Regions from separate parts of the Sphingomonas sp. NPDC019816 genome, predicted to be linked through region 1. Evidence: riboswitches for the same ligand, from Rfam matches in the RefSeq annotation. Region 1 holds a riboswitch; each other region holds the start of a gene.

Region 1 (5,715 bases):
CTGGCCGGTCAGGCTGGAGATATAGAGATGAGTGGCCTCCGCATCGTCGATCGCCGCCTTCCACAAAGGCCGATGCCGGTCGAAGCCGCCCGCGACCGTCCATTGATCGTCATCGATCCTTTCGACCGACATGACGGGGGCATGTTCGAAGCGTGCGGCGACACGGCGGACATATCCGGCGTCGACGGGGGCCGGCCTGGCCCCGCGCTGCGCCGGGATGATGCGTGTCTCCCCCTCACCGCCCTCGATCCGCCAGACCGGCTGACCGTCGCGCATCTCCAGCGTGATCCGCCGCGCGGTATCGGCGGGCATGTCCGTCACCCGCGTCCAGTCGATCGCCGCCGCCCCTGCCCAGCCCTGCGCCGGGCCGAGCGCGGGATAGGGGACATAGAGCATGACCAGCCCGCTCGCGAACCACATCGCGAAGAACAGGCACGCGACGATCCCCGCCCAGCGATGGGTGAGGAAGGCGAGCCGCAGCGCCGCCTTCCCCCAATGCCGGTCAGAACGCGGCACGAAGCGCCACGTCCAGCGAGCGCGGCCGCCCCAATATCCATTGCCGATCACCATAAGCGGTGACGGCATAGGCCTTATCGAACAGATTATAGACGCGCAGGTCGACCGCCATATGCGGGCTCAAAGCATAGGACAGCGTGCCGTCCACCGTCGCATAGCCGGGAATGCGGAACGCATTGTCATTGTCGGAGAAGCGCCGCCCGACATAGCGCAGCCCGGCACGCGCCTGCAGGCTGCGTGTCGCATCCCAGCGCAGCCAGAGATTGCCCAGCGCCTCTGGCACATCGGGCGGCGTACGGCCGGTATAGTCGGCCCCGCCCGAGCGGAAATCGTCGAACCGCGCATCGAGCAGCGTGCCATTGGCCTCTACCCCGAAACCCTGCGGCAAATCGACCGACACCGCCGCCTCGACGCCTTGCGCCGATCGCTGCCCGACCTGTTCGACCGGGCTCGATAGCGTGCGCTGCGCCAGCAGCCCGGTCTTGACGATCCGATACGCCGCCAGCGTCGCCATGCCGCGCCCGCCCAGGAACGACAGCTTGGCCCCCGCCTCGACCTGGTTGCCGCGCGCATTGCTGAACGCCACCTGCCCCGTCGACACGGTGGTCAGCGTGCTCAGCGGATCGACGCCGGTCGCATATTGGCCGTATAGCGACAGGGTCGGCAGCGGCTGATAGACGATCCCCGCCCGCCATGTCGCGTTGCGGAAGGTCTTTTCAAAGGCGAAGCGGTCGGTGCGCACGCCCCCCGGATAGGCGATCGCCCAGCGGCGTACCTGATTCTCCTCATAGCGAAAGCCGCCGACCACCGACCATTTCGGCCCCAGCGTCACCCGGTCCTCGGCGAACACCGCCAGCGCGGCGGTGCGGGTGCGGTATCGCGGCGCGATTCCCTGCGTATCCAGGAACCGGCCCGGATCGAAGGCGAAGGGGTCGACGCCGTCCTCCTGCGCCACCGATCCGAAGTCGTTCTCATGGGTGAAGCGGACCAGATTGGCGTCCGCCCCGATGACGAAGGCATTGGCGATACCCGGCGCCAGCGATGTGCGCAGCGTCACGCTCGCCTGATCGCCCCATTGGGTCTGGTCGTGGCGGATACCGTAATTGCTGCTCCGCCGGATCGTACCGGGCCGGCCGGGCGATCCGTCCGCGCAGGCCCCGGTGCTGCCGACCCAGCAATAGCTTTCCAGATTGCGCCAGAAACGGTCACTGGTCAGATAATAGGCGATGTTCGACACGCTGACCGTCGCGCTCGGCGTCCAGTCGACTTGGACCGAGGCGCGGTCGTCGCGAAAGCGCATCCGCGCGTCGCCGACATTATAGTTGCGCTCGCGCACCGCCAAATCGAGCCGTCCGTCGATCAGCGGGGTGCCGAAATAGGTGATCGGCCGCTGTTCGCCATGATCGCCGCGGATCGTCACCGCCAAGGTCGGTGATGGTTTCCACGACAGCGTGCCCGACAAGGCGACGCTGCTCGAATCCCCCCGATCGACATAGCCGTCCGAGCGGCGATAGCTGGCGTCGACACGGTAGGACAACGTGTCCCCCACCGGCCCGCCGATCCCGGCCGCCGCGCGAAAACTGTCTTGCGCGGCATAGCCGATCTCGGCCTGCCCTTGCGTCCTCGCAGTCGGCTTGCGCATCACGACGTTGACCGCACCGCCCAGCGCCCCCTGTCCATAGAGGACCGAGGCGGGACCACTGAGGACATCGATCCGCTCGACCATCCAGGGATCGGTCGGGAAGGTGATGGTCCCCGCCGCCGGGAACAGCCGCACGCCATCGATCAGTTGCAGCACCGACCCCTGCCCCGAAAAACCGCGCGCGGACAGGGCGGTGCCGCCATTGCCGGGATTGGCGACGCTGGCGATGCCCGGCGCGCGGCTCTGCGCCTCGACGATCGACTGGTCGCCGCGCGCGCGGATCGTCTCGCCATCGAGCGTGGCGATACTGGCGGGCGTTTCGAGCGGCGTCAGCCCCAGGCGACTGGCGGTCGCATTGGGCGTGTCCAGCACCGGCCTGGCCCGTGTCCCGATGACCAGTACCGATCCGTCGCCGACGTTCTGCTCGTCGACGGGCTGCGCCATCGCCGGACCACCCATCAGGATCAGAGCGGCGCCCGCCACCAGTCCCGAACACTTAGCGTTGTAGTTACGATATAACATTCTATTGCCTGTAGCGTCATATTGCGAACAAGCCGAGACCCCTCGTCCATTTCCGAACGATCGGGTGCCATGCATGCTGGACGCTGATTTCCGCACTCTCATGGTCACCCACGCGCCTCCGCCACCATTGGCGTCGCTCGTCGGAAAGGACCTTAGCCATGGCCATCCCCTGGGCCCGGCATGAGCGACCTGACGCCGGCAGGTCTCCTGGCTCACGGGTCGTCACGGGCGTTGCGCCTTCCCAGGTTGCCCCAGTGGCTGGACCGACCCTCGGGGGTCGATCCGTGCAAGTCCGCTCTCCGCTTACAGTTGCAGGGACAGCCTCGGATTCGGGCTTTCGCCCTCACCGCGTTCCCTTTTAATCCCCCTTGTCGGGGGAACCGGCGCGATCACGACCGGATCGTTCCGGCCGCGTCCTGCTTGCGCGATGGTGGAGGGAGCGTCAACCCGATGCGGTCGCGCCCGATCCGCGCTATCGCGGGCGTCATGGCACGCAAGACCCGCTATCTGACGGCAACCATGCCCGACGGCTATGTGAAGACGATCGGGCCGACCGCATCGCCCTTCACCCATTACTGGCGCATCGTCGCCGATCTGGGCAACGGCAGGACCGAGGTGTTCTGGGGCCATGCCAAGTCGCTGAAGGAAGCGACCGGCAAGAAGGATGCGGCGGCCGATGCGGCACGACAGCGCGGCTGGACCGGCTTCGCCTTCGAGGTGGTGGAGGTGGTAGAGACGACCGAACCGCCCGGTGCCGACATGCCCGGCCGCAAGGGCCGTCGACGCTGACACGACAACGGGGGCGGTCGACGACCACCCCCGCGCGATCCGGGCGATGCCGGCGGCTTATCTCTTCGGCTTGTCCTGCCCCGAGGCATCCGACACGGCAGCCCCGGCGGAGCGCAGGTCCCTGCCCGCGCCGTTGACGGTGTTGCAGGCCGACAGGGCGAGCATGGCGCACAGGGTGGCGCCAAGGGCGATCGTCTTCATGGTGATGATCTCCTGTTTCACGGAAAGTGCGGCGGGCCCGATACGCCGGCCCGCCGCGGTTACTCAGCGCAGACGGCGGCGAGTGGCCGACGTTGCGCCAAAAGCGGCGGCACCGGCGCCGACCAGCAAGGCGAGCACCAGGAGGAAAGACGTCTTCGACGCCGCGCCGGCGGCGGCATCGGCCGCGTTCTTGGCGGCCTGCACCGCTTCGTTCCTGGTCTGGACGAAATCGGCCTTGGCCTGGTTCACCTGCGCCTGGGCCTGCTCACGGCTGATGTTGCGCTGCGCCGCGACGATGCCCACGACACGGTTCTTGGCACGGACACCTTCCGGTCCGCCGCGCGCCATCGCCGGCAGTTCCTGCGCGATTGCCTTCTGCGCCTGCTCGGGCGTCATCTGCGCCGGGTTCGACGGCGTATCGCTCAGATACTTGGCCGCTTCCTGGCGCACGTCGCCTTCATCGACGCCGGCCACCTCGGCCACCTTGGGCGCGGCCGCGCCGACGGTCGAGCCCGCCGCGCCGGCCACCGCGCCCAACGTGCGGAACGCGCCACCGATGATGCCGCCGACCGCCGAGGTCAGCAGGTACAGGGTCAGGATCAGCGTCACGCCCCACACGACCAAACCATGGACCAGCGCATCGAAACGGTCGGACACCCCCGACACGCGTGCGGCGGCATAGCCGCCGGCACCCAGCGCGACGACCGTCGTGATCAGCCAGTAGAGGCCGGCACCGATACCGAAGCCGGTCGCACCCGGCGTCGAACCCTCGACCGGATCGACCATCGACAGGCCGATGCCCGTGCCCAATATGCCCATCACCAGCTGAACCGCGACGGCGATCACCACGCCCGCGAAAATGGCGCCCCAGGATACCCTGTGGCCCAGCCGGCCGACCACGCCATCGTCAACCGGCACTATGCCGGGGTTCACATTGGTTGCCATATTCACTCCTGTTCGATGATTGCGCGCAAGCGGGATCGGACCGTGCGCAGCGCCCGGTCTCCGCCGCGACGACGGGTGTTCTCGATGGGTTTTCGAAAGGCATCGCCCCCGGCCACGGGGGCCCCCGCCGGGGCGATGCCGGGAAAGGGGTTCAGTCGCGCCGGCCGTGGACCAGCCAGCCGATCGCATAGCCGCCCAGCGCCGCGGCGACCGCGAACGCGATGCTTTCGTGGCCGCGCACTATGGACCGAGCGTTGCGCGCCCCGCGCCGCACCGCATCGGTCGAGCGATCAGCGGCGTCGTTCACCTGTTCACGGGCGTGCTCGATCAGGCTCGGGGTCGTGTCGGCGACGTCCCCGGCGACCGACTGGGCACGGCCGAACAGATTTTCCGCGCCGCCCGCGACCTGATCGGCGATGCCGGCCACCTTCCAGTCGCGGCTGTCGACCACGTCGCCCACGGCCTTTTCCACCTTGCCACCGACATAGCGGGCACCGCCATGCAGTTCATGCTTGTTCATGATCATGTCCTTCGGATGAGGGAATGGGGTGGGGCCTACGGTGCCACGCCGCAGCCTGCGGCGGCCTTGCCGACTTCCAGGGCGATGCGTGGATCCTTGATTTCGCCCGCGACGCGGATCAGATCGCCGGCCGTCAGCCGCCCTGGATCGGCATCGTCGCGCCGATAGGCGGCGGCCGCCTTGCCCAACTGGCTCAGCTGTCCCAGCGACAGGTTGCGCTCCAGCCGCTGGCCGACACAGGCGGATCGCTGGCTGTCCAGGCCATAGCGTTCCAACCCCGTGGCGATCCGGGTCGATGGCGCGGTACAGGCCACGATCAGGCTGCACATCGCGATGCTGGCAAGAATTCGGGTCAACCGTTGCCTCCTCGCGACCAGCCACGATATGCGACCGGTCAGGCACTCTTAACTTATGATAAATTAAGTCGTTCCCGACAAATTTTGCCGCGCCAACTGTTTTCCGGGCCTACCAAGCCATGGTCAGCGACAGGGTTGCCTGTGGGATCACCGTCGCCGTACTGCCGCCGGGCGCGTCGAGCAGACGCAGGCGATCGTCGCGGACCAGCGCCAGCATTTCCGCC
Region 2 (5,715 bases), on a different contig from region 1:
TTCGTCCGGCTCGACGACGCGTACCCGCACAGCCGCCTTGCCGACCGCGCGCAGGCCCAGCTGCTCCGCCGCGCCGCGCGACAGGTCGATGATCCGCGACGATCCCGCGAACGGGCCGCGATCGTTGACCCGCACGATGATCCGCCGCCCGGTATCCAGCGCCGTCACCTCGACATAGCTGGGCAGGGGCAGGGTGGTGTGCGCCGCCGTCGCCCAGCCGGGGCGGAAGCGTTCGCCGTTCGCGGTGCGCTTGCCCGATTCGCTGCCATACCAGCTGGCATAGCCCAGCATGTCATAGGTCGCGTCCTCGGCCGGGACATAGGTGACGCCCCGCACCGTATAGGGCTTGCCGATCCGCACCGGAAAATCGCTGACCGGCCGGTAATTGCCACCCGAACAGGCCGCGACCAGGCAGGCCGCAGCCGGTGTCCATTGGCGCATCGCTTTCCAAACCATGCGCTTCGATTAGGCTCCCCACGCGCCGGGATAAAGCCGTTTGCGCCTCCATCCGACGCAGACTATCCCCGTGCCGACCGGCAGAGGCTTTCAGCCACGCCGCCGGGCTATCGCATCGGTGCCCCTCGGGGCTTCAAACGGGAATATGGTGCAAATCCATAGCTGTCCCTGCAACTGTAAGCGGTGAGCGCGTGATGCCGGTTCCTGAAACAGGGAACAGCCACTGGAGCGATCCGGGAAGGCCGCATTGTCGACGCTTCGACCCGCGAGCCAGGAGACCTGCCGATGCGAGTCGCTCTTGCCGCGATCCAGGGGATGGTCATGGCTAGGATATATTGTATCATGCGAGCGACGCCATCTGGCCGACCCGAATCGGAACCCCGCCTGGCGTGCGCCCGCCCGAGGCTGGGTACCGCCGCGACCGCGGAGGGACGGCCTTAGTCGCAACGGCGCTGTGCAAGGCGTAATCCGCCCATGTCCGAAGTTTCTGCCCGCCCATCGCTGAAGCGTCGCATCACGCTGCTGATGGGGGCACTGGTTGTCATCAATATCGCCGTCTGGGGCTGGGCGCTCAGCGTCTTTGCGGGCAACAGCCTGATGCTGGGCACCGCGCTGCTCGCCTATAGCCTGGGCCTGCGTCATGCGGTCGATGCCGATCACATCGCCGCCATCGACAATGTCACCCGCAAGCTGATGCAGGACGGCCAGCGCCCCATCGCGGTCGGCCTGTGGTTCGCGATCGGCCATTCGGCGATCGTGCTGATCGCGGCGACGACGGTCGCGCTGGCGGCCAGCACCCTGTCCGACTTCGAGGCGTTCGGGCAGAGCGGCGGGACGATCGCCACCATCGTCTCGGCCAGCTTCCTGTTCGCCATCGCGATCATGAACCTCATCATCCTGCGTGATGTCTGGACCCGCTTCCGCCGCGTCGCACGCGGCGAGCCGATGGCGGAGGCGGATGCCGATATGCTGTTTTCGGGGCAGGGGCCGCTGTCGCGGTTGTTCCGGCCGCTGTTTCGGCTGATCCGGCGGAGCTGGCACATGGCGCCGCTGGGGTTCCTGTTCGGGCTGGGCTTCGACACCGCGACCGAGGTGGCGATCCTTGGTCTGTCGGGTTCGCATGCCGCCGATGGCGTGTCGCTGGCGACGATCCTGGTCTTCCCCGTCCTGTTCGCGGTCGGCATGGCGCTGATCGACACCGCCGACGGACTGGTAATGCTGGGCGCTTACGAGTGGGCGTTCGTTCATCCGCTGCGCAAGCTCTATTACAATATGACGATCACGCTCGTCTCCGCGCTGGTCGCGCTGGTGATCGGCGGCATCCAGGCGGCCGCCTTGCTCGCCGAGCGGTTCGGCTGGACTTCGGGGCCGTTCCGCTATGCCGGGGCGCTGGCCGAGCATTTCAACGTGCTGGGCTTCGCGATCGTCGGGCTGTTCGTGGTCTGCTGGGGGGCGAGCTTCCTCCTCTATCGCTGGCGCGGGTTCGCCGCGATGGAGGCGCGAATTGCCAAGCCCGGCGCGGCGGGATAAATGCCGCTGATCGGGGCGGAAACGTCCCGAAGATCGCGCCGGTGCCCGCAAGGGCTTTAACGGGAATGGGGTGCAAATCCCCGGCTGTCCCTGCAACTGTAAGCGGTGAGCGAGCGATGCTGGTGCTGTTGGAGGCACGGCCACTGGATTAGTCCGGGAAGGCGCATCCCCTCGCTTCGACCCGCGAGCCAGGAGACCTACCGGCGTCATGGTCGCTCTTGCCTGGACCCAGGGGGTGGTCGGGGCACGGTTCTCCGTCGGGGAGCGACGAAGCCATGCGGCCGGGGCCGCATCGGTCGCCGGTCTAGCGGGGCGGACGCATGTCGCGCGCCCGTTCGTCACCGCTCCGGCGACAGGTCCCCGCGTCCGCGCTCGCTCGTCCGGCGCGTCGGAGAATTGCCATGCGTGACCTGTCCAAGGTCCCCGTCACTATCGTCACCGGCTTTCTGGGTGCGGGGAAAACCACGCTCATCAGCCATCTGATCCGCAATGCGGGTGGCCGTCGCCTGGCGGTGGTCGTCAATGAGTTCGGCACTTTGGGCGTCGATGGCGGCATCCTGCAGGCTTGCGCCATCCCCGACTGCCCGGCGGAGAATATCGTCGAGCTGGCCAATGGCTGCATCTGCTGCACCGTCGCCGACGACTTCATTCCCACGGTCGAGAAGCTGCTGGCGATGGAGCCGCGTCCCGATCACATCCTGATCGAGACGTCGGGGTTGGCGCTGCCCAAGCCGCTGCTGAAGGCGTTCGACTGGCCCGCGATCCGTTCACGAATCACCGTCGACGGCGTCGTGGCGCTGGCCGATGCGGAGGCCGTCGCGGCGGGCCGCTTCGCCCCCGACCTGGACGCGGTCGAGGCGCAACGCGCCGCCGACCCGAGCCTCGACCATGAAACCCCGCTGTCCGAGGTGTTCGAGGACCAGCTGGCCTGTGCCGACATCGTCCTGCTGACCAAGGCGGACCTGGCCGGACCGGACGGCGTCGTCAAGGCGCGCGAAATCATCGCCGCCGAGGCCCCGCGCCCGCTGCCGATGGTCGAGGCGGTCGACGGCATCGTTTCCGCCGAGATCGTGCTGGGCCTCGAAGCCGCCGCCGAGGACGACATCGCCGCGCGCCCCTCGCATCATGACGGCGCGGACGATCACGAGCATGACGATTTCGACAGCATCTCGGTGATGCTGGGCGAGGTGGAAAGCCCCGAGGCGATCGCGCAGCGCATCGTCACGCTCGCCGAGCAGCAGGATATCCTGCGCGTGAAGGGTTACGCGGCGGTCGCGGGCAAGCCGATGCGGTTGCTGGTGCAGGCGGTCGGCCGCCGGGTGCGCACGAACTATGACCGCCCCTGGGGTGCGGGCGAACCGCGCGGCACGCAGTTGGTCGTCATCGCCGAGCATGACCGGATCGACCGTGCTGCGATCGAGGCCGTGCTGAAGGGCTGAGCGCCATGCATCTCGTCTTTCGCGAGAGCCATGGGCTGGAGGAACAGGCCGTTCCACAGGATCTGGGGCAGCGCCCCGGTGACGTGGTCGTGCTGTCCTTCTCCGACAGCGACCTCAGCGCCTTTGCGGCGGGCTGGCGGGCGGGGGAATTCCCCTGGTCGCTGCGGCTCGCCAATTTGGCGGCCTTGGTCCATCCGCTGTCGGTCGACACCTATGTCGAGCAGACGCTGGTTCATGCGAAGGCGATCCTGATCCGGCTGATCGGCGGGGCGGCGTACTGGGACTATGGCCTGCGCGAGGTCGAGCGGCTGGCGCGCGAGCGGGACATCGCGCTGGCGGTGCTGGCGGCGGACGGGCGTGAGGATCGGCGGCTGGCGGCGGCGTCGACGGTTGGCGATGACGTGGTGCGGCGGTTGACGGCGCTGTGCGATGCGGGCGGGGCGGATGCGGCGGCGGTGGCGTTGGGCGCGTTGGCAGCCGTATCGCCCGTGGCTCTTGCCCCTCCCCAACCCCTCCCCCTGCCGGGAGAGGGGCTTTCTAGCCGAACGCTCACCACAAGCACGCCCCTCCCGCAGGCGGGAGGGGATGGGGGAGGGCGCTCGCCACACATAGCTTCGGTCGGAGGCTGGCATCCGAATGCCTTGTCCTGCCCCGCCGCGACGATGCTCACGGCAACCCGCCCCCGCGCCCTCATTGTCTTCTACCGAGCCTATCTCGCCGCCGCCGACCTCGAGCCTATCGCCGCCCTCCACACCGCGCTGGCCGAACGCGGCTTCGACCCCATCGCCCTGTTCGTCCCTTCGCTCAAAGCCGAGGGCGCAGGCCCATGGATCGCGCGCTGGGTCCAGGCCCTGACCCCCGCCGCAATCATCAACGCCACCGCCTTCTCCGCGCGCGGTGAGGACGACACCACCCCGCTCGACGGCGCGGGCGTGCCGGTGTTCCAGGTCGCGCTCGCCACCAGCGACCGCGAAGGCTGGGCGGGTTCGGCGCGCGGCCTGTCGCCCGCCGACCTCGCCATGCACGTCGTCCTGCCCGAGATCGACGGACGGCTGTTCGCGGGCGTAGTCAGCTTCAAGCAGCCCGGCGAGCGCAACCCTGACTTCGATGTCGCCCTGCGCCTCCACCGTGCCGAGCCCGCGCGCATTGCTGCGGTGGCGGACAAGGTAGCGGGCTGGACGAAGCTCGCCGCGACCCCGGTGGCGGAGCGGCGGCTGGCGATACTGCTCTCGACCTATCCGGGCAAGGACTGGCAGGCGGCGCATGCGGTCGGGCTGGACGGTTTTGCCTCGGCGCAGGCCATTCTCGACGACCTCCACGCCGCCGGGTACGATACTGCCCCGCACGCGGACCTGCCCGCCGCGCTGATCGGCAACCGCATCGTATGGCCGGTCGCCGCCTATCGCGATGCGCTCGCCACCCTGCCCGAACCCCTGCGCGCCGACCTCATCGAAAGCTGGGGCGCGGTCGAGGACGACCCGCTGGTCGAGGGCGACCAGTTCCATTTCCCCGCCCTCATGCAGGGCAAGGCCATCGTCGCGCTCCAGCCCGAGCGTGGACGGCGTGACGCACGCGCCGACGATTATCACGACCTCTCGCGCTGCCCCCGCCATTCCTATGTCGCCTTCTATCTGTGGCTCCGGGCGCAGGGGGTCGACGCGCTGGTCCATGTCGGCGCGCATGGCACGCTGGAGTGGTTGCCCGGCAAGGCGGTCGCGCTGTCCGATGCCTGTTGGCCCGAGGCGCTGACCCGTGACTGGCCAGTCCTCTATCCCTTCATCGTCAACGATCCGGGGGAGGCGGCGCAGGCCAAGCGGCGGCTGGGCGCGGTGACGATCGGGCATGTCCCCCCGGCGTTGGTCCAGGCGGAGACGGGAGCGGGGCTGGGGCGGCTGGAGGCGCTGCTCGACGAATATGCCAATGCCGATGGGCTCGATCCCGCGCGCCGTGATCGGCTGCGTGGCCTGATCGCGGAAGAGGCGGATAGCGTTGGTTTGGGCGAGACCTTGGGGCTGGCGGGGGCGGAGGATCCGCTCGCGCGGATCGACGCCTTCGTCTGCGACGTGAAGGACAGCCAGTTCGGCGAGGGGCTGCACGTCTTCGGGCGCGGTGAGCAGGGCGCGGCGGAACGCGCCGGACTGCTCGCCGGGCTGGACGGCAAGCGCGTCCCGGCGGGGCCTTCGGGTTCGCCCTATCGCGGCCGTGCCGATGTCCTGCCCACGGGACGCAACCTCTACGCCATCGACCCGCGCGCGGTGCCGAGCCGGGCTGCGCAAGCGCAAGGCGTCAA
Region 3 (5,715 bases), on a different contig from region 1:
GCCATGACCATATCGACCTGTCGCGCTTCACGCTCGACTGGGCGGTGCTGGAAAACGGCGTCGAGACCGCGCGCGGTAATATCGCGACGCCGGTGGCGGCTGCGGGCCGGAGCGCGCCGCTGTCCCTCACCCTGCCCGCGCCCAAGGATGCCGGGGCCGAGCGCTCGCTGATCCTGCGGGCGCGGACCAGGGCGGGTGCGATCCCCCCTCTGCCGGCCGGGCATGTCGTCGGGTGGGAGCAGTTCGCGCTGACCGCCCCGTCCTTCGCCGCCCCACCCACCGGATCGGTCGCGCCCGCGGAAAGCGCCGATGCGATGACGCTGACGGCGGGCAACGCCGTGCTGGAGATCGACCGCGCGACCGGCCTCGTCCGCCGCTATGCGCGGGACGGCCGGACGCTGCTGACCGGCGGCACCCCCAATTTCACCCGCGCGCCGACCGATAACGATATCGGTGCGGGCGTACCCAACAGTCATGCGATGTGGCGATATTTCTCCGACCATCGTCGCCTCGATGATATCCGGCGCGACGGCGATGCGATCGTGGTCGATCACGACATGGGGGTCGGGTCGGTCAAGATGCAGACCCGCTGGACCATGGCGCCGGACGGCGCGGCGACCGCAACGGTGCGCTTCACGCCGCTGCGCATGACGCTGCCCGATCCGCTACGCGTCGGACTGGCCTTCTCCACCCCGGGGCAGCAGTTCACGCAAGTCAGCTGGTTCGGGCGGGGGCCGTGGGAAAGCTATGCCGACCGCAAGACCGGGGCGATGATCGCGCGCTGGGACGGCCGGCTCGCCGACCAGTATCACGACTATGCCCGTCCGCAGGAAAGCGGCAACAAGACCGATGTCCGCTGGCTGCAACTGACCGGCACCGGGGCCGGTCTGCGGGTGACGGGGGCGCAGCCGCTGTCGGTCAACGCGCTGCCCTTCCCCTATGCCGACCTGGCGATGAAGCCGCCGGGCAAGGCGCATAGCTCGGACATCCGACCGCATGGCGACGGCACGCTGCTGATCGACGCGGCGCAGGTGGGCGTCGGCGGCGATACCGGCTGGAACCTGGATGGCCGCGCGCACATGCCCTATCGCATCGCGCTTCAGCCGCTGACCTATAGCTTCACCCTCGGAGCGGCGCGTTGAAGTCCCTGCTGACCTTATCCCTGTTGCTCACCGCCGCACCGGTCGCGGCACAGACCGTTCCCGATCGGATCGCGAGCGCGCTGGACTTGCGTGAGCAATGGCAATGGCTGACCCGTGACATCGCCTGGCCCGCCGAATGGGACGCGGACGGCCGGCACTTCCATTACCGCAAGACGGTGGGGGGCGGGTTCGCCTTTGTCGATGTCGACACCGCCACCCGCGCCAAGGCCCCCGCCTTCGACGCCGCCGCACTCGCCCCGGCGCTCGCCAGGGTGATAGGCAAGCCGGTGGCGCCGCTGCGCCTGCCCTTCGAGCATTTCGCCTTCACCCCCGACCGGTCGGCGATCCGTTTCTCGATCGGCTATGATGCGGATGTCTATCGCTGTACCCTCGTCCGTCCGGTCTGCGCCGTCGTTCCGCCGGAAAACCCCCGCCGCCCACGCGGTTTCGGCGTGGTCCGCGACCTGCGCGTCCCCGCCGACAACCATCCCCGCCGCTCGCCCGACGGCACGCTGGAGGCGCTGGTCCTCGACGACAATCTGGTCGTGCGGCAGGCGGATGGCGGCAAGGAACTCTGGCGGTCGCAGGACGGCAGCCCCGCCAATTTCTACGACCCCGAAACCATTGCCTGGAGCCCGGATGGCCGGCACATCGCGGTACAACGCGTCCGCCCCGGCTATGCCCGCATGGTCACGCGCGTCCTCGCCGCGCCGCCGGGCCAGGTCCAGCCCGAGGTTGTCCAGCAACTCTATCCCAAGCCCGGCGACGCGGTGGACCAGGAAGCGCCCGTGCTGTTCCGGGTCTCGAGCGGCCAGCGGACCGAGATCGACCCAAGCCTGTTCGCGGGCGCCTATACCCTCTCGCCTCCCGAATGGCGCGCCGACAGCAAGAGCTTCGCGTTCAACGACCTGAAACGCGGCTTCGGCGAGACGAAGATCATCGCGGTCGACGCCGACACCGGCCGCGCGCACGCCGCCGTCACCGACACCGCCAAGACCTTCGTCTTCCGCGACCGCATCTGGTCGCACGACGTGAAGGGGCTGGGCCGCGAGATCCTCTGGGCGTCGGAGCGCGACGGCTGGCGGCATCTCTATCTGATCGACGGCGCGACCGGCCGCGTGGTGCGCCAGATCACCAAGGGCGACTGGCTGGTCCGCGACATCGCACACGTCGATGACGACAAGCGGCAGATCTGGTTCTCGGCCAACGGCTTCGTGCCCGGCGAAGACCCCTATTACAAACAATGGTTCCGGGTCGATTTCGACGGGCGCAACCTGACCCGGCTGACGAAAGAGAATGCGACCCACGAAGTCCGCTTCTCGCCCGACATGACGACCTATGTCGACGTCTATTCGCGCACCGATAGCCCCGAGACGATGGAGCTGCACGATGCGCGCGACGGCCGCCTGATCCAGACGCTGGAAAAGGGCGACATCACCGCGCTGACCGCCGCCGGCTTCCGCCCGCCGGAACGCTTCACCGCCAAGGGGCGCGACGGCAAGACCGATATTTACGGTCTGGTCGTCCGGCCACGCGATTTCGATCCCGCCAAACGCTATCCGGTAATCGAGAATATCTATGCCGGGCCGCACGACAGTTTCGTGCCCAAGACCTTCTGGCCGTTTGGCGCCTTTTCCGGCGGCGACAAGGTCATGGGGATGCAGCAGCTGGCCGATCTGGGTTTCGTCGTCGTGATGATCGACGGCATGGGCACCGCCAACCGCTCCAAGGCGTTCCATGACGTCGCCTGGAAAAACCTGGACGATAGCGGCTTTCCCGACCGGATCGCTTGGATGAGGGCCCTGAACGCCAGAGACCCCGCCGTCGATATCACCCGCGTCGGCATCTATGGCGGATCGGCCGGCGGGCAAAGCACGCTGAACGCGCTGCTCTTCCACCCCGAATTCTACAAGGCCGGGGTCGCCTATGCCGGGTGTTTCGACAACCGGATGGACAAGATCGACTGGAACGAACAATGGCTCGGCTATCCGGTCGACCAGAGCTATCTCGACGCCTCGGGCGTGGTCCATGCCGGGAACCTGCAAGGCAAGCTGATGCTGGTCGTCGGCGAGCAGGATTCCAACGTCGATCCGGCCAGCACCACCCAGGTGGTCGACGCGCTTATCAAGGCGGACAAGGATTTCGACCTGCTGGTCATCCCCGGCGGGGAACATACCGCCGGGCGTACCACCGGGCCGGTGCCTTATGCGATGCGGCGGCAATATGCCTTTTTCCTGAAGGCGCTGCGCGGGGAGGAATGATCTCCTCCCTGGCACGGGGAGGGGGACCATGCGCAGCATGGTGGAGGGGGCGTGCCGCTAAAGGGTGACCTATGTGGAAGCCCCCCCGTCAGCGCTGCGCGCTGCCACTTCCCCGTGCCGGGGAGGAATAGGGCTGTTGCCTCCCATCCCCCACGCGCCTATCGCTGCCCTCGCGACAGGTTCCCCCCGGGGATCAAAAGGGAATGGGGTGCGATGCCCCGGCTGCCCCTGCAACTGTAAGCGGCGAGCCATCCGCCATCACGCCATTGGGGCTTTCCCCGAGAAGGCGGCGGAGCGGCCCCGACCCGCGAGCCAGGAGACCTGCCCGTCGCGGTCGTCCTTCGACCGGTCAGGGTGTACCGGACGAAACGGGGCTTTCCCTCGCGCGGGCGACAGCGCCTTGTGGAGATATGCCCCGATGACCGAGTCCGCCCCATGCTGAAACCCGCCGCGAACGGCCCCGCCGTCGTCGCCTGCAACACCTGTCGCCTGTCCGACGAGGCCCGCGAGAATGACGCGGGCAAGCGCGGCGGCGCGCTGCTGGTCGAGGCCCTACGCGCCGTCCAGGCCTCCGACCCCGCCTATGCCGATGTCGCGGTCGAGGAGATGCCTTGCCTCTTCGCTTGCCAGTCCTTCTGCACCGTCCATCTGCGTTGCCCCGGCAAGGTCGGCTATGTCATGGGCAGGTTCACGCCCGACGACGACGCCGCGCGCGCCATCCTGGACTATGCGCGGGCCTATGCCGACAGCGACTGGGGGCAGGTGCCGTACAAGCAATGGCCGCAGGGCGTGAAGGGCCATTTCTTGACTCGCACGCCGCCCGAGGGCTTCCTCGTCGAATGACCGCCTTCCCCACGCTTGCCGCCTTCGAAACCGCGCTGGCGGCGCTGACCACACCCGACATGGGCGCGCGCGACGCCGCGCTCGCGCGGCAGGCGCAACTGACCAAGCCGCCCGGCTCGCTCGGCCGGCTGGAGGAGATCGCCGTCTTCATGGCCGGATGGCAGGGGCAAGCGCGGCCCCGGATCGCGCGCGGCCGCGCGGTCATCTTCGCCGGCAATCACGGCGTCGTCGCGCGCGGGGTCAGCGCCTTTCCCGCCGAGGTCACGGTGCAGATGGTCGCCAACTTCACCGCCGGTGGCGCCGCCATCAACCAGCTGGCGGCGGCGGCCGGCCTGGAACTGTCGGTGGTCCCGCTCGACCTCGACCGGCCGACCGCCGATTTCACCACCGGCCCGGCGATGAGCGAGACGGAGTGCCTGTCGGCGCTGTCGGCGGGCGCAGCGGCGGTCGGGGACGCCGACCTCCTCGTGCTGGGTGAGATGGGCATCGGCAATACCACCCCCGCCGCCGCGCTGGCCGCCGCCAGCTTCGGCGGGGACGCCGCCGACTGGGTCGGCCCCGGCACCGGTGTCGATGGAGAGGGCATGGCCCGCAAGGCGGCGGTGGTGGCCGAAGGGCTGGCCCGCCATCGCGGCCATCTGAACGGCGCGTTCGAGGTTCTGCGCCGGCTGGGCGGTCGGGAGATCGCGGCCATGGCGGGCGCGGTGCTGGCGGCGCGGATGAAGGGCGTGCCGGTCGTGCTCGACGGCTTTATCGGTACGGCGGCGGTGGCGCCGCTCGCGCTGGTCAATCCGGCGATCACCGCGCACTGCCTGGCGGGTCATTGCTCGGCCGAGCCGGGGCATATCCGGCTGCTGGACCGGCTGGGGCTGAGGCCGATCCTGTCGCTCGACATGCGGCTGGGCGAGGGCAGCGGCGCGGCAGTCGCGGTCCAGGTCATTCGCGCGGCGATCGCGGCGCATGACGGCATGGCGACCTTTGCCGAGGCGGGCGTCGCCAACGCGTGACCGCGCCCTTCCGCCTGTATCTGCTGCGCCATGGCGAGCCCGAATTGGCGGGGCGGATGCTGGGGCGGACCGACAGCCCGGTCACCGCCGCCGGGCTCGCCACCTGTATCGCGCGGGCGGCCGACCTGCCCGTCACGCGCCGCATCGCCTCCGACCTCATGCGCGCGCGTCGCTGCGCCGAAGCATTGGGGCCGACCGAGATCGATCCCCGCTGGCGCGAACTGGATTTCGGGGACTGGGACGGGCGGAGCGCGGGTGAGATCGATGCGGCGGCGCTGTCGGCCTTCTGGCGCGACCCCGATGCCGCCCCGCCCCCCGGCGGCGAACGCTGGTCCGCTCTGGTCGCCAGGGTGGGCGCCGCGATCGCGGCCCTGCCCCCGGAGCCGACTCTCGTCGTCACCCATGGCGGTGCGATGCGCGCGGCGCTCCATATCCTGTGCGGGTTCGACCGCCGCGCGGTCT

The links. A riboswitch is a leader RNA that binds a small molecule or an ion and turns the genes downstream of it on or off. The one in region 1 is predicted to bind cobalamin.
Region 2: another riboswitch for cobalamin. It lies ahead of cobW (cobalamin biosynthesis protein CobW); the one in region 1 lies ahead of ACQKJZ_RS16515 (TonB-dependent receptor).
Region 3: another riboswitch for cobalamin. It lies ahead of ACQKJZ_RS12610 (DUF1636 domain-containing protein); the one in region 1 lies ahead of ACQKJZ_RS16515 (TonB-dependent receptor).

What each region holds. Positions count from the first base shown of each region.
Region 1 is NZ_JBNNOB010000147.1:2,061-7,775, forward strand. It holds gene ACQKJZ_RS16510 (PepSY domain-containing protein) at 1-585, opposite strand, end outside; gene ACQKJZ_RS16515 (TonB-dependent receptor) at 503-2,680, opposite strand; cobalamin riboswitch at 2,861-3,080, opposite strand; gene ACQKJZ_RS16520 (hypothetical protein) at 3,167-3,469, shown strand; gene ACQKJZ_RS16525 (entericidin A/B family lipoprotein) at 3,527-3,670, opposite strand; gene ACQKJZ_RS16530 (hypothetical protein) at 3,734-4,615, opposite strand; gene ACQKJZ_RS16535 (CsbD family protein) at 4,767-5,135, opposite strand; gene ACQKJZ_RS16540 (hypothetical protein) at 5,171-5,491, opposite strand; gene ACQKJZ_RS16545 (hypothetical protein) at 5,601-5,715, opposite strand, start outside.
Region 2 is NZ_JBNNOB010000085.1:175-5,889, forward strand. It holds gene ACQKJZ_RS12655 (septal ring lytic transglycosylase RlpA family protein) at 1-441, opposite strand, end outside; cobalamin riboswitch at 556-757, shown strand; gene ACQKJZ_RS12660 (HoxN/HupN/NixA family nickel/cobalt transporter) at 931-1,986, shown strand; cobalamin riboswitch at 2,009-2,205, shown strand; gene cobW (cobalamin biosynthesis protein CobW) at 2,388-3,425, shown strand; gene cobN (cobaltochelatase subunit CobN) at 3,431-5,715, shown strand, end outside.
Region 3 is NZ_JBNNOB010000084.1:4,844-10,558, forward strand. It holds gene ACQKJZ_RS12600 (glycoside hydrolase family 2 TIM barrel-domain containing protein) at 1-1,142, shown strand, start outside; gene ACQKJZ_RS12605 (DPP IV N-terminal domain-containing protein) at 1,139-3,403, shown strand; cobalamin riboswitch at 3,564-3,746, shown strand; gene ACQKJZ_RS12610 (DUF1636 domain-containing protein) at 3,839-4,246, shown strand; gene cobT (nicotinate-nucleotide--dimethylbenzimidazole phosphoribosyltransferase) at 4,243-5,253, shown strand; gene ACQKJZ_RS12620 (histidine phosphatase family protein) at 5,250-5,715, shown strand, end outside.